3 regions of the Pseudomonas benzopyrenica genome follow, and region 3 is predicted to be linked to each of the others. Evidence: predicted binding sites of a transcription regulator. Region 3 holds the regulator's gene; each other region holds the start of a gene.
What was found. Region 3 encodes FliA, which starts transcription of late flagellar genes. Its sites were predicted from a motif close to CTAAAGTTTNNNNNNNNNNNGCCGNTAA; they were not measured.
Positions count from the first base shown of each region.

Region 1 (4,613 bases), 840 kb from region 3:
TACTGGGTAAGGGGGTTTTGCATGCGGTATTGGTTGTCGCTGGACATGACATCTCCTGAAGGGGGCCGAAAGGCGCCCGTTTGGCATCTTTTCGATGACGTTCAAGGAAATGGAGCAACAACTCGCGGGAGAGGTTCCCACTGATAGGTGATGGATGTCTCGGCTCGGACGGCTTTATCAACCTGCCTTTAAAGGCTGCGCCGATTTCGGAGCCGCCTCGATTCAGACGTCGAGTGGCTCCAGACGCAAGGCGACACCAGTCCGCTGCAGGGTGAGGATATCCGCCTCGCGGCAACCGATCAGGTGGCCTTCGGCGGTACGCAGCTGATCGTCTTCGAGCTGGGCATAGGACTGCGGTTGCTTTCCATCGCCGGCGACCATGATGTACAGCTGCCCACGCAGCAACTGACCCGCCAGACGTCCGTCGTCCAGGCCGATCAGGCGATAGCTGCGGCGGGCATCGTAGGTAAAGCGCATGGGAGCATCCATTCAGGGGGTTCAGATCAGAGCCGCGCTGGCGGGCAATGTTCAATTCCCCGTCCCAGGGTATTGAACCGGGAGGGCTACCGCTGCGCTTGCGGCCTGCCGCTCACCGGGGTGAGGGCAGGTCGTCCGCTGGTCGGAAGTTTCCTGGATGACCGATCAATAACGGAATTGCGCGACCAGGCCCTGGAAGGAATTGGCCAGTCGCGACAGCTCCTGACTGGACGCGGCGGTCTGCTGGGCACCGGTGGCGGTCTGGGTGGACAGGTCCTGGATATTGACCAGATTGCGGTCCACTTCGCGGGCCACCTGAGCCTGCTCCTCGGCGGCGCTGGCGATCACCAGGTTGCGCTCCTCGATCTGGGCGACCCCGGTGGTGATGCGGTTCAGGGCTTCGCCGGCACGGTTGGCGCGCTCCTGGGTATCCCCTGCCAGGGACTGGCTCTTGTGCATGGCGCTCACGGCTTCTTCGGCACTGCTGCGCACGGCGCTCATCATCCGTTCGATTTCGCCGGTGGACCCCTGGGTGCGATGGGCCAGGGCGCGAACTTCGTCCGCCACCACGGCGAAGCCACGACCCTGCTCGCCGGCGCGGGCCGCTTCGATGGCGGCGTTGAGCGCCAGCAGATTGGTCTGCTCGGCGATGCCACGAATCACTTCCAGCACCTTGCCGATCTCGCGTACCTGGCCTTCCAGGGTCTGCACCTTCTCGGTGGAGTCGGTGATCTCGCGGGTCATCACTGCCATGGCCTGGGCGGCCTGCTGCACCTGTTCGCGACCCTGTTGGGCTTCGCGACTGGTGTCCTGAGAGGCGGTGGAGGTGGAAGCGGCATTGCGCGCCACCTCTTCCACGGCTGCGGTCATCTGGTTGACCGCAGTGGCGGCCTGCTGCACCTCGTCGTGCTGGCGAACCTGGCCACGGGAGGTCTCCTCGGTCACGGCGTGCAGCTCTTCGGCGGCCGCGGCGAGTTGGCTGGAGGCACCGGCCATGCGCTGCACGGTGTCTTTCAGGCTGGCCTGCATGCCACCCAGGGCTTGCAGCAGCTGGCCGGCTTCGTCACGCCGGGAGCTCTGGATCGTCTGGGTCAGATCGCCCTGGGCGACCCGTTCGGCACTGGAGACGGCCTGGCGGATCGGCATGACGATCATCCGCGTGATGACGAAGCCCAGCGTCAGGGCGCAGAGCGTGGCCAGCAGCAGCCCCAGGCAGAGTACCCAGAAGGCCTGCTTGTAGGCGGCGTGGGCAGCGTCACCGGCCTCGGCACTCTGTCGCTTGTTGGATTGCATCATAATCTTGAACGAGGCCATGGTCTTGCGGTAGGTGGGTTGCACCTGCTCGTTCAACAGCTTGGCGGCACCGGCTACATCCTTGGCCGCGAGGCGTGCCAGGATGGCGTCGGTACCAGCGACATAGCTCTTCCAGTCCTGCTCGAAGGCATCACCGGCCTGCTTTTCATCGGCCTGCCGCGGCGTGGCGCGATAGGCGGCGAAGGGCTTCTCCGCATCGGCCTGATTGTCACGCATTGAGGTGATGACGGCCTGTTGGTCGCTTTGCGGTGCTTCGCCGTAGGCCATGGACAGCACGCGGAAGAGATCGCGATTGTGGCCGATGACATTGCTCTTGGCATCGTTGAGCAGGGTGATGGAGAGCAGCGTGTCGTTCAACACGTTATCCAGCTGGGCGTTGACGCTTCTGATGCCACTCAGGCCGACGGCGCCGATGCCCAGGGTGATGGCCGTGCACAGGCCAAAGGCCACGGCGAGTTTCTTCGCCAGCGCCAGATTGTTGAACCAGACCATGGAGCCTTCCTTTCTGCGAGGTGGGTTTCAGCCAAGTTGCGCTGGATACTCTCGCTATCGGCACCTGCTGTCCGACCTTTAGGTGAGCAGGTCAGGCTTCGCGATCGTTCGAAATCGCTTTCAGCCGCGTCCATAGAGTCGATCGAGCAGCTGGTTGGCCACGAGCGCATCCGCCAGGGTGGCCAGTTCCGGACGTGGTTTTCCGAGTAGCTGATCGAATACCGCCTGGGCCCCCTGAGGCACGCCGGGGTCGACGCCCTCGGCCAACGTCTGGCGATTTCCCTTAGCGTCGTGCAGTACCAGCCGCCCCGCGGAGAGCGCCAGGGTTCCCTCGTTGCCGTCCAGGCGAACGGCCAATCGCGGACCGCGCAGGGTGGCGCTGGCGCGCAGCTGGACTGGCAGGTCGCCGGCCCGGAGCAGCGCCTCGCCGCTGTGATCCAGCGGCCAGCGGGCATCGCGCTCCAGGCGGCAGTACTCGACCGTCAGGGCTTCACCAGTCAGCCAGGCGCTGAAATCCAGCAGATGCACCGCCAGGTCACCAAAGGCGCCATAGCCCATGCGCGTCTCGTCCAGATGCGCGGGCCAATCGCTCAGCCAGCCCTCCAGCAACCCGGGGTGCCCGGCGGTGAGCGACAGGTGGCTGAGGCTGCCGATGGCCCCGTCCTGCGCCAGCTGGCGCAACTGCCGCAGGGCCGGGTCGGTACGCAGGTAGAAACCGCTGAAGCAGGAACGACCGGCCAGTTGCGCCGCCAGCGCCGTCGCGCGTTCAGCCGAGACGGACAGTGGCTTTTCCACGAAGAGATGGCGAGCGCGCGGGAGCAGGGCGCTCACCGCCGCCTCGTGATCCTCGATGGCGGTGGTGACGAAGGCCAGATCCACCTCGGGCAACTGGGCGAAATTGTCCAGCACCGGCAGGCCATGGGGGACGGCAAGGCGCCGGGCGCGGGCGGGATCGCGTTCGCTGGCCACGGCCACCACCCGCACGCGCGGATCGGCCAGGCTGGTGTCCAGGTAGTCCTGGGCGTGGATCTGTTCGCAACCGACGATGGCGACGCTGAGCATGAAAAAGGGTCCTCTAACGGTGGGCGTACCGTTATGGACCCCAGGTGCGCCGTTAGGCTTCGTCGATCAGACCGGCTGGTAGGCCTTGCCGAAGCGGTTGGCCAGGAAGGCGTCCATGTCCACCTGCTCCTGGGCGATGAAGCCGCGCTGCGGCAGCTTGCCTTCGCGGAACAGATCCAGGGCGGTGCAGATGCCAGCGGCGGTGGTGATCTGGATGGCGCTGGTCAGGCGGCCATCGCGCTCGGCGGCAAAGATCTTGCGGCTGAACACCTCCTGCACCAGCTTGCCGCCGCGCATTCCGCTGACGGTGACGAACACCAGCACCACGTCCTGCATGGTGGTGGGCACGGCGCCGCGCAGAATGTTCTTGAGTTGCTCCTGGTCACCGGCCAGGCGCAGGTCTTCCAGCAGGAACTTCATCAGGTCGCGGTGACCGGGATAGCGCACGGTCTTGTAGTCCAGGGTTTCCACCTGGCCCTGCAGGGTCTCGCAGAGGGTGCCCAGACCGCCCGAGGTGTTGAAGGCCTCGTATTCCACGCCATCCAGGGAAAAGTGCTCCAGGCCTTCCAGCGGCTGCACCAGTTGCAGTTCGCCATTGCGCACCGCTTCGCAGGGGTGGCAGTACTCGTTGACCAGGCCGTCGACACTCCAGGTCAGGTTGTACTTCAGGGCATTGGTGGGAAATTCCGGCAGGGCGCCGACGCGCATCTTCACCTCGCGCACACTGTCGAAGCGCTTGGCCAAGGAATGGGCGGCGATACCGATGAAGCCAGGCGCCAGACCGCACTGGGGCATGAAGGCATTGCTCGCGCCCTCGGCCAACTGGCGGATGGTCTTGGTCGCCTTGACGTCTTCGGTCAGGTCGAAGTAGTGGGTGTTGGTGGCCTTGGCCGCCTGGGCGACGGGAATCGCCAAGTGGTAGGGCAGGGCGTTGAGCACCACGTCCTGGTCGTCCAGGGCCGCGGTCAGGGCGCTGGCGTCGGACGTGTCCAGGGTGCGGGTCTGCACGCCCAGGGCCGCGATGGCCGCCAGGGCACGTTCGTCACGATCCGCCACCGTCACCCGGTAGTCGCCACTGGCGTGCAGCAATTGCGAAATGGTGTAGCCGATGTGGCCGGCGCCGAGCAGGGTGACGTTCATGGCGGATCCTCCGTGGTTGAGGCTCCAGCTTAAAAAACGGCGCTGCCAGATGTGAGCGTCAGAGCGTCGAAGTGTCGTCCCTTATTTGACGAAACGTCGAGTACCTCGACGATTCGACCAGGACCTTC
Region 1 is NZ_CP145723.1:4,182,441-4,187,053, reverse strand. It holds gene V6W80_RS19875 (SDR family oxidoreductase) at 1-47, opposite strand, end outside; gene V6W80_RS19870 (hypothetical protein) at 223-477, opposite strand; gene V6W80_RS19865 (methyl-accepting chemotaxis protein) at 643-2,283, opposite strand; gene V6W80_RS19860 (Gfo/Idh/MocA family protein) at 2,404-3,345, opposite strand; gene V6W80_RS19855 (saccharopine dehydrogenase family protein) at 3,412-4,485, opposite strand.
Region 1: the regulator FliA is predicted to act here: its motif matches at 2,338-2,365, upstream of V6W80_RS19865 (methyl-accepting chemotaxis protein).

Region 2 (4,613 bases), 1.5 Mb from region 3:
CGCACCACGCCGTTCACGTTGGCCTGGGAGGCGTCGATCATCTGCTGCAGCATCAACCGCTCGGGACTCCACCAGTAGCCGGTGTAGATCAGGCTGGCGTACTTGGGCATCAGCTCGTCCTTGAGGTGGGCCACCTCGCGGTCGAGGGTGATGGACTCGATGGCGCGGTGGGCCTTGAGCATGATGGTGCCGCCGGGGGTCTCGTAGCAGCCACGGGATTTCATGCCCACATAGCGGTTCTCGACGATGTCCAGGCGACCGATGCCGTTCTCGCCGCCGATGCGGTTCAGTTCGGCCAGCACCGTGGCCGGGCTCAGCTCCTTGCCATCGATGGCGACGATGTCACCGTTGCGGTAGGTCAACTCGATGTAGGTCGGGGTGTCAGGTGCGGCTTCCGGGGACTTGGTCCAGCGCCACATGTCTTCTTCGTGCTCGGTCCAGGTGTCTTCCAGCACGCCACCCTCGTAGGAGATGTGCAGCAGGTTGGCGTCCATGGAGTACGGCGACTTCTTCTTGCCGTGGCGCTCGATCGGGATCTGGTGCTTTTCGGCGTAGTCCATCAGCTTCTCGCGGGACAGCAGGTCCCACTCGCGCCAGGGGGCGATCACCTTGACGCCTGGCTTGAGCGCATAGGCACCCAGCTCGAAGCGCACCTGGTCGTTGCCCTTGCCGGTGGCGCCGTGGGAGATGGCGTCGGCACCGGTTTCGTTGGCGATCTCGATCAGGCGCTTGGCGATCAGCGGACGGGCGATGGAGGTACCCAGCAGGTACTCGCCTTCGTAGACGGTGTTGGCACGGAACATCGGGTAGACGAAGTCGCGGACGAACTCTTCGCGCAGGTCGTCGATGTAGATTTCCTTGACGCCCATGGCCTGGGCCTTGGCGCGTGCCGGTTCGACTTCCTCGCCCTGGCCGAGGTCAGCGGTGAAGGTCACCACTTCGCAGTTATAGGTATCCTGCAGCCACTTGAGGATCACCGAGGTGTCCAGGCCGCCGGAATACGCCAGGACTACCTTCTTCACATCCGCCATGCCGTTCGCTCCCGTGTGTTGCGTTGAGTCGGAAAGCGACAAGTCTACTGGTCGCCTCGCCGCTTTTACAGGGGCGCGACGCACTCTGATGTCTGGGCGACATCCGGTCGGGTGGATCAGCCCTTGGGTTTGGCGGGCGGTGCCGGGGTAGGCGCCGGCGGTTCGGCCGGATTGGCGGCGGTGCTGGTGGTTGGCGCGGCCGCTGGTTCGCTGCTTGCCGGCGCCCGCGAGAACACCAGGGTCACCCGGCGATTGAGCGCGCGATTGGCCTTGCTGGTGTTGGGTGCCACGGGATACTGCTCGCCAAAGAAGCGCAGCTCGATCTGCTCGGCGGCGAAACCCTTGCTCTTGAGGTACTCCATCACGGCGATGGCCCGCAGGCGGGATTCCTGGCGATTGTCCAACCGGGTGCCCTGGTTGTCGCTGTAGCCGGAGACGATGACGTGATTGACCGTCGGATCGGCCTTCAGGTACTCGTCGATGAGATCGAGCTTGGCCTTGGCAAGGTCGTCCAGGGTATCGCCGCCGCCCGGGAAGCCGACCTGGGAATGACGGATCTGCTCGAAGTTGACCGCCAGCAGCTTCTGGGTACAGGCCTGGAATTGCTGGTACGCCGGCTCGAAGCGCACCGGCAGCAGCCGGACCTCGACCTGGTCGTCCAGGGCACCTGCCCTGCTCACCTGGGGCATACGCCCTTCCATCAGCCCCGCCAGCAGGCGCTGCGCCTGTTGTGCGCTGGTGGCCAGCGCCTGTTCGCCCTCCACCACCTTGACCGAGCCGAGGCTGATGTCGCCGAGCCCCGGCTTCCAGGGCACTGCGGCCGCCTTGAGGTGGGCACTGCCCGCCGGCAGCCACTGGCCATTGGGCCGCAGCTCGAACACCGTGGCTTCGCCCGCGCGGCGCAGGAAGCCACCACTGCCGAAGCGCGGGATGGGCTGCACCAGCCGACAGGCGAAGATGTCGCCCTCCACTTTCCATTCCACGCTCTCGAGCCGGCTCTGGAAGGTCATTCCCCAGGCCGGCACGGCGAGCAGCAGACAGGAAAGGAAGAGGTAACGCGGTCGCACGTCGGGCTCCGGAAAGAAAAAGTACCTGGGCTTCTTATCGGTCGAGGGCACGGAAAACTTGAGCGCGGTCCCGCCGCACGGATGCCGGCTACCCCCTTTTCCGGTAGCATTTCCCCACTTTCCCGCAGCCTGGAATCCCGCATGACCGACCGGATCACCCTTGCCCGTCCCGATGACTGGCACATTCACCTGCGCGACGGCGCCGCCCTGCCGCAGACCGTCGCCGACGCCGCCCGGGAATTCGGTCGCGCCATCGTCATGCCCAACCTGGTGCCACCGGTGCGCAACGCCGAACAGGCCGCTGCCTACCGCGAGCGTATCCTGGCCGCACGCCCGGCCGGCAGTCGCTTCGAGCCGCTGATGGTGCTCTACCTCACTGATCGCACCAGCCCGGACGACGTACGTAGCGCCAAGGCCAGCGGCTTCGTGCACGCCGCCAAGCTCTATCCGGCCGGTGCCACCACCAACTCCGATTCCGGGGTCACCTCGCTGGACAACCTCTTCCCCACCCTGGAAGCCATGGCCGAGATCGGCCTGCCGCTGCTGGTGCATGGCGAGGTCACCCATGCCGAGGTGGATGTCTTCGACCGCGAGAAGCGATTCATCGACGAGCACCTAGTGCGTATCGTCCAGCGCTTCCCGACGCTGAAGGTGGTGTTCGAGCACATCACCACCGGTGATGCCGCTGCCTTCGTGCGCGAGGCCCCGGCCAACGTCGGTGCCACCATCACGGTCCACCACCTGCTGTACAACCGCAACCACATGCTGGTGGGCGGGATCCGGCCGCACTTCTATTGCCTGCCGATCCTCAAGCGCAACACCCACCAGAGCGCCCTGCTGGACGCCGCCACCAGCGGCAATCCCAAGTTCTTCCTCGGCACCGACTCGGCGCCCCATGCCCGTCACGCCAAGGAAGCCGCCTGTGGCTGCGCCGGCTGCTACACCGCCTATGGCGCCCTGGAACTCTATGCCGAGGCCTTCGAGAGCCGCAACGCCCTCGACCGCCTGGAAGGCTTCGCCAGCCATTTCGGTGCCGACTTCTACGGCCTGCCGCGCAATACCGAGATCGTCACCCTGGTGCGCGAGGACTGGCAGGCGCCGGCCTCCCTGCCGTTCGGCGACCATGAGGTGATTCCGCTGCGCGCGGGCGAAACGCTGCGCTGGCGGCTGGAGGTGGGCGCATGAGCATGGATGAGACCTTCAGCGACGAACTGGATGCCAGCCAGCCGATGTCCGACTCGCGCATCCCCATGGCGCGCCGCTTTCGCGGCTATTTGCCGGTGGTGGTGGACGTCGAGACCGGTGGCTTCAACGCCGCCACCGATGCCCTGCTGGAAATTGCCGCCACCACCGTGGCCATGGACGAGGAAGGCGTGCTCTATCCGGATCACACCTACTTCTTCCGCGTCGAACCCTTCGTCGGCGCCAACATCGAACCGGCGGCGCTGGAGTTCACCGGCATCAAGCTCGACCATCCGCTGCGCATGGCGGTGGGCGAAGAGCAGGCGCTGAGCGAGATCTTCAAGGGCGTGCGCAAGTCGCTCAAGGCCAGTGGCTGCAAGAGAGCCATCCTGGTCGGCCATAACAGCAGCTTCGACCTGGGTTTCCTCAATGCCGCGGTCTTGCGTTGTGGCCTGAAGCGCAATCCCTTCCACCCCTTCTCCAGCTTCGATACCGCAACCCTCGCCGGCCTGGCCTATGGTCAGACGGTATTGGCTAAGGCCTGTCAGGCGGCCGGTATCGAATTCGATAATCGCGAAGCCCACTCGGCCCGTTACGACACCGAGAAGACTGCCGAGCTGTTCTGCGGCATCGTCAATCGCTGGCGGGAGATGGGCGGCTGGGTCGACCTGGACTGATCGGACAACCGCCTGTCGCCCAGGACACCTTTGATGAGATTTTGCCGCCTACAACTTTGACAATCATTCTCATTGTCATTAGCTTTGGCGGCACCTCCACTCATACAGCAGGCGATCCATGTACGTGTGTCTTTGCCGTGGCGTGACCGACAAGCATATTCGCGAAGCCATCTATGAAGGCTGCTGCAGTTATCGGGAAGTCCGGGAAAGCACGGGTTGCGCCACCCAGTGCGGCAAGTGCGCTTGCCTCGCCAAACAGGTGGTCAAGGAAACCCTCGGTGAACTGCATGGTGCCCAGCAGCTCGCCTACGCCCTGGACGTCCCGCGCGCCTGAGCGACATCCCTGCAAAAAAATGCCGGACCTTGCGTCCGGCTTTTTTATTGTCTAATCAAACGCTTACGGAAAGGATGAAAAAGCTTTCGATTACCGTTCGATTTTCGTCGATTTTTCAACAACTTAAGCTTTTGACAAAGGGCCCTTCCACGCTCAGACTGCCGGCAATCCCACCCGATTTGCAGGTCCGGCCATGAAAGGCGATATCACCGTCATCCAGCATTTGAACAAGATCCTCGGCAACGAACTGGTGGCCATCAACCAGTACTTCCTGCACTCGCGGATGTACAACGACTGGGGTATCCGCAAGCTGGGCCATCAC
Region 2 is NZ_CP145723.1:1,796,618-1,801,230, reverse strand. It holds gene V6W80_RS08370 (argininosuccinate synthase) at 1-1,031, opposite strand, end outside; gene V6W80_RS08365 (flagellar protein MotY) at 1,148-2,098, opposite strand; gene pyrC (dihydroorotase) at 2,240-3,283, shown strand; gene rnt (ribonuclease T) at 3,286-3,957, shown strand; gene V6W80_RS08350 (bacterioferritin-associated ferredoxin) at 4,076-4,291, shown strand; gene bfr (bacterioferritin) at 4,485-4,613, shown strand, end outside.
Region 2: the regulator FliA is predicted to act here: its motif matches at 2,133-2,160, upstream of V6W80_RS08365 (flagellar protein MotY).

Region 3 (4,613 bases):
ACGGCCGAAGACCTTCTTGATCGGCTGCATCCGGGTCTTCATGACCGAGGTCTGCAGGTCGGCGGTGACCACGTCGAGGTTGGACACGGCCTTGGCCATAGCCTCATCGCCGCTGTTCAGGCCCAGGCGGACCAGGCGGTTACGCACCAGCACCAGTTCACCGACCATGTTCATGATCTCGTCCAGGCGCGCGGTATCGACCCGCACGGTGGTCTCCGCCTCGCTGGTGGGACGCTCGGCAGGCGCTGCCGCCACCGCAGGCTTGGGCGCCGCGGCCTCGGCGACCGGCGTCGGCTTCGGTGCGGGTGCCGGCGCGGGCTGAGGCGCGGCGACGGGCGCCGGCGCTGCCGCAACGGGCGCAGCCACGGACTCAGCGGCTACAGCAGGACCACTGAACTTGCCCTTGCCGTGCAATTCGTCGAGCAGGGATTCGAATTCGTCGTCGGTGATCTCGTCACCACCCGTCGCGGCGGCTGGAGCCGCCGCAGCAGGCGCTGCTACAACCGGTGCCGCGGCCTCGTCCGCGACGAACTTGCCCTTGCCGTGCAATTCGTCGAGCAGGGCCTCGAATTCGTCGTCGGTGATGTCGTCGCCACCAGCCGCAGCCACGGCAGGAGCCGCAGCGACAACCGGCGCGGTGGCCGGTGCCTCGTTGAACTTGCCCTTGCCATGCAACTGATCGAGCAGGGCCTCGAATTCGTCATCGGTGATGTCGTCGCCACTGGCGGCCGCAGGCGTTGCCGCTGCCGCGCTCGGCTCGCTGCCCAGGGCATCGAGCAGATTCTGGAAATCGGCATCGCTCAGCTCCGGCTCGGCGGCCGCCGGGGCGGTCGGCGCGGGCGCTGCGGCCACGACCGGGGTGGCAGTCACGGGCGCAGCCGGGACCGGCGCCGGCTCGCTGCCAGCGGGCTCGGCCAGGCGGGCCAGGGCCGCCAGCAATTCAGGCGAGGCCGGGGTCGGCTCTTCGCGTTCACGGACTTGACCGAACATCTCGTTGACGGAATCCAGTGCCTGCAGCACCACATCCATCAGCTCGGCATCCACGCGGCGTTCGCCCTTGCGCAGGATGTCGAATACGTTTTCCGCGATATGGCAGCACTCGACCAGGGTATGGAGCTGCAGGAAACCGGCACCGCCCTTTACGGTATGGAAGCCACGGAAAATGGCGTTCAGCAGATCCATGTCATCCGGGCGGCTTTCCAGCTCGACCAATTGTTCGGACAACTGTTCGAGAATCTCGCCGGCCTCTACCAGGAAATCCTGGAGGATTTCTTCATCGGCGTCGAAGCTCATTCCTGCACTCCCCAAGAGGGTCTGGGTCAGAAGCCCAGACTGGATAGAAGATCGTCGACGTCGACCTGAGCGGCCACGACGTCTTCACGCTTATCGGCATGAATCTGCGGACCTTCACCCTTCATCGTCTTTTCTTTTCGATTCTGTTCGATCAGCGCGGTGTGATCGTGACTGAAGCCGGTATAGCGATCGACCTGGCTGGCCATCATCACCAGCTTGACGAGGTCTTTCTCGATCTGCCCGACGAGGTTGACCACGCGTTTGATCACCTGACCGGTGAGGTCCTGGTAATCCTGCGCCAGGAGGATGTCGTTGAGCTTGGACGACAGTTGTTCGGCGCTGCTCTCGCTGTGGCTGAGGAAGGCATCGACGCGCTTGGCCAACTCGCGGAATTCGTCCGCGCCCATTTCCCGGCGCATGAACTTCTTCCAGTCGGCATGCACGGCACGGGCTTCGTCACCGAAGTTGCCTACCAGCGGGGCACTCTCCTCCACCAGATCCATGGTCCGGTTGGCGGCGTTCTCGGTCATCTTCACCACGTAGGAGAGACGATCGGTGGCATCGCTGATCTGGGAGACCTCTTCGCCGGCCATGCCGCGCGGATCGATCTCGAAGTTGACGATGGCGTTGTGCAATTCGCGGGTCAGCTTGCCGACTTCCTGGTAGAGCCCCCGGTCACGCAGTTGATTGAGCTCGTTGATGACATGCACGGCCTGGGTGAAATCGCCGCTTTCCAGGCATTTCACCAACTCTTGGGCGTGCTGTTTGAGATTCGACTCGAAGTCGCTGAAGCTGTTGGAGCCAAGCTGATCCATAACGTCCCCGCGGCTTTCTTCAGCCGTTCACCCGCTCGAAGATCTTGTCGATCTTTTCTTTCAGCACCTGGGCGGTGAAAGGCTTGACCACATAGCCGTTCACGCCGGCCTGAGCGGCCTCGATGATCTGCTCGCGCTTGGCTTCGGCGGTCACCATCAGCACCGGCAGGGTTTTCAGCCGCGCGTCGGCGCGGACCTGACGCAGCAGGTCAATGCCGGTCATGCCAGGCATGTTCCAGTCGGTGACGAGAAAATCGAAGTTGCCGCTCTGCAACATCGGCAGTGCGGTGTTGCCGTCGTCTGCTTCGGCGGTATTGGTGAATCCCAGATCGCGCAGCAAATTCTTGATGATGCGTCTCATCGTGGAAAAATCGTCCACGATGAGGATTTTCATGTTCTTGTCCAAGTCGACCTCCGTCCTAATCCGCACACACGCCATGAGGCGCGTCTAAGCAATCGTAGTAGCCTGAGTACCAGCCGGTTAACGCGAACGCCATTCCGCCAGCCGCGCCCGCAGGCGTGCCGCGCATTGACTGTGAAGCTGGCAGACGCGTGACTCGCTCACGCCCAGCACCTCGCCGATTTCCTTGAGGTTGAGTTCCTCGTCGTAATACAGCGAGAGCACCAGACGTTCACGCTCCGGAAGATTGGCGATGGCGTCGGCCAGGGCCTTGCGGAAGCGCTGATCTTCCAGACCGCGACCGGGTTCGAGTTCATGCGAACCGCTCTCCTCGAGCCCATGCTCACCACCCTCCATGAGGTCGTCGAAACTGAACAGGCGACTCCCCATGGTGTCGCCAAGGATGCCGTAGTACTCATCCAGACTCAATTTAAGTTCGGCCGCGACCTCGGAATCTTTAGCGTCGCGACCCGTCCGCGCTTCCACTGCACGAATGGCGTCGGTGACCATGCGCGTGTTGCGATGCACCGAGCGCGGCGCCCAGTCACCCTTGCGCACCTCGTCGAGCATGGCGCCGCGGATGCGGATGCCGGCGTAGGTCTCGAAGCTGGCGCCCTTGCCGGCGTCATATTTGCGTGAGGCCTCCAGCAGCCCAATCATGCCAGCCTGCATCAGGTCTTCGACCTGCACGCTGGCCGGCAGACGCGCCAGGAGGTGGTAGGCGATGCGTTTCACCAACGGCGCATAGCGGTTGATGAGTTGCTCCTGCTGGGTACGTTCCGAGGTTTTGCTGTACATGCGAAGCCCGCTGGATGCTGTCATGCGTGGGTACCGATGGCTGGTTGCACAAGGCGCTCGACAAAGAACTCGAGATGGCCGCGCGGATTGGCAGGCAGCGGCCAGCCATCGACTTTCTGGGCCACCGCACGAAAGGCCAGCGAGGCCTTGGCACGCGGAAAGGCTTCAAACACGGGGCGCTGCTTCTGCACGGCTTTGCGCACCGCCTCATCGAACGGAATGGCGCCCACGTATTGCAGGGCGACATCCAGGAATCTGTCGGTCACCTTGGTCAGCTTAGCAAAGAGATTGCGACCTTCCTGGGGCGTCAGCGCCATGTTCGCCAGAACCCGGAACCGGGTGACGCCATGGTCGCGATTGAGCAGCTTGATCAGGGCGTAGGCGTCGGTGATGGAGGTGGGTTCGTCGCACACCACCACCAGGACTTCCTGGGCGGCGCGAACGAAGCTGACCACCTGATCGCCGATGCCGGCAGCGGTATCGACGATGAGCACGTCGAGGTTCTCGCTAATGTCGCTGAAGGCCTGGATCAGGCCCGCGTGCTGGGCCGGCGTCAGATTGACCATCGCCTGGGTGCCCGAGGCCGCCGGGACGATGCGGATGCCGCCCGGGCCGTGCAGCAGCACGTCGCGCAGCTCGCACTCGCCGGAGATGACGTCGGCCAGGGTGCGCTTGGGCGACAGGCCGAGCAGAACGTCGATGTTGGCAAGGCCCAGGTCGGCGTCGAGCAGCATGACGCGCCGCCCGATATCGGCCAGGGCCAAGGCCAGGTTGACCGACACGTTGGTCTTGCCGACACCGCCTTTACCGCCCGTGACCGCTATGACTTGGACGGGATGCATGCTACCCATTGCCTGATACCTTTGATTGAAATCCGTCACACTTTAGACCAAGTGCATTTGGCGTGCCCAGGCATGCGATGCACCACTACCGTTCGTCTGCGCTAACCGGCGCGGCGGGCATTGCTCTGATACAGGCCGGCCAGCATGCCAGCCATGGTTTCTTCGCTCGGCTCCTCGGGTGCCTGCAGGCTCACGGCGCGGCTTACCAACTGGTGGCTGCGCGCCGGATGCAGGTCGTCCGGGATGCGCGGGCCGTCGGCGATGTAGGCCACCGGCAGGCGCTGGCTGATGGCCAGGCCCAGGGCTTCGCCGAGGCTGGCGGCTTCGTCCAGCTTGGTCAGCACGCAGCCGCTCAGGCCGCAGCGCCGATAGCTGTGGTAGGCCGCCTTGAGCACCTGGCTCTGGCTGGTGACGCCCAGCACCAGGTAGTTGCGAATCTTCAGCTGGCGGTTGGCCAGGGCTTCG
Region 3 is NZ_CP145723.1:3,339,016-3,343,628, forward strand. It holds gene V6W80_RS15790 (chemotaxis protein CheA) at 1-1,293, opposite strand, end outside; gene V6W80_RS15795 (protein phosphatase CheZ) at 1,320-2,108, opposite strand; gene V6W80_RS15800 (chemotaxis response regulator CheY) at 2,128-2,502, opposite strand; gene fliA (RNA polymerase sigma factor FliA) at 2,590-3,330, opposite strand; gene fleN (flagellar synthesis regulator FleN) at 3,327-4,157, opposite strand; gene flhF (flagellar biosynthesis protein FlhF) at 4,250-4,613, opposite strand, start outside.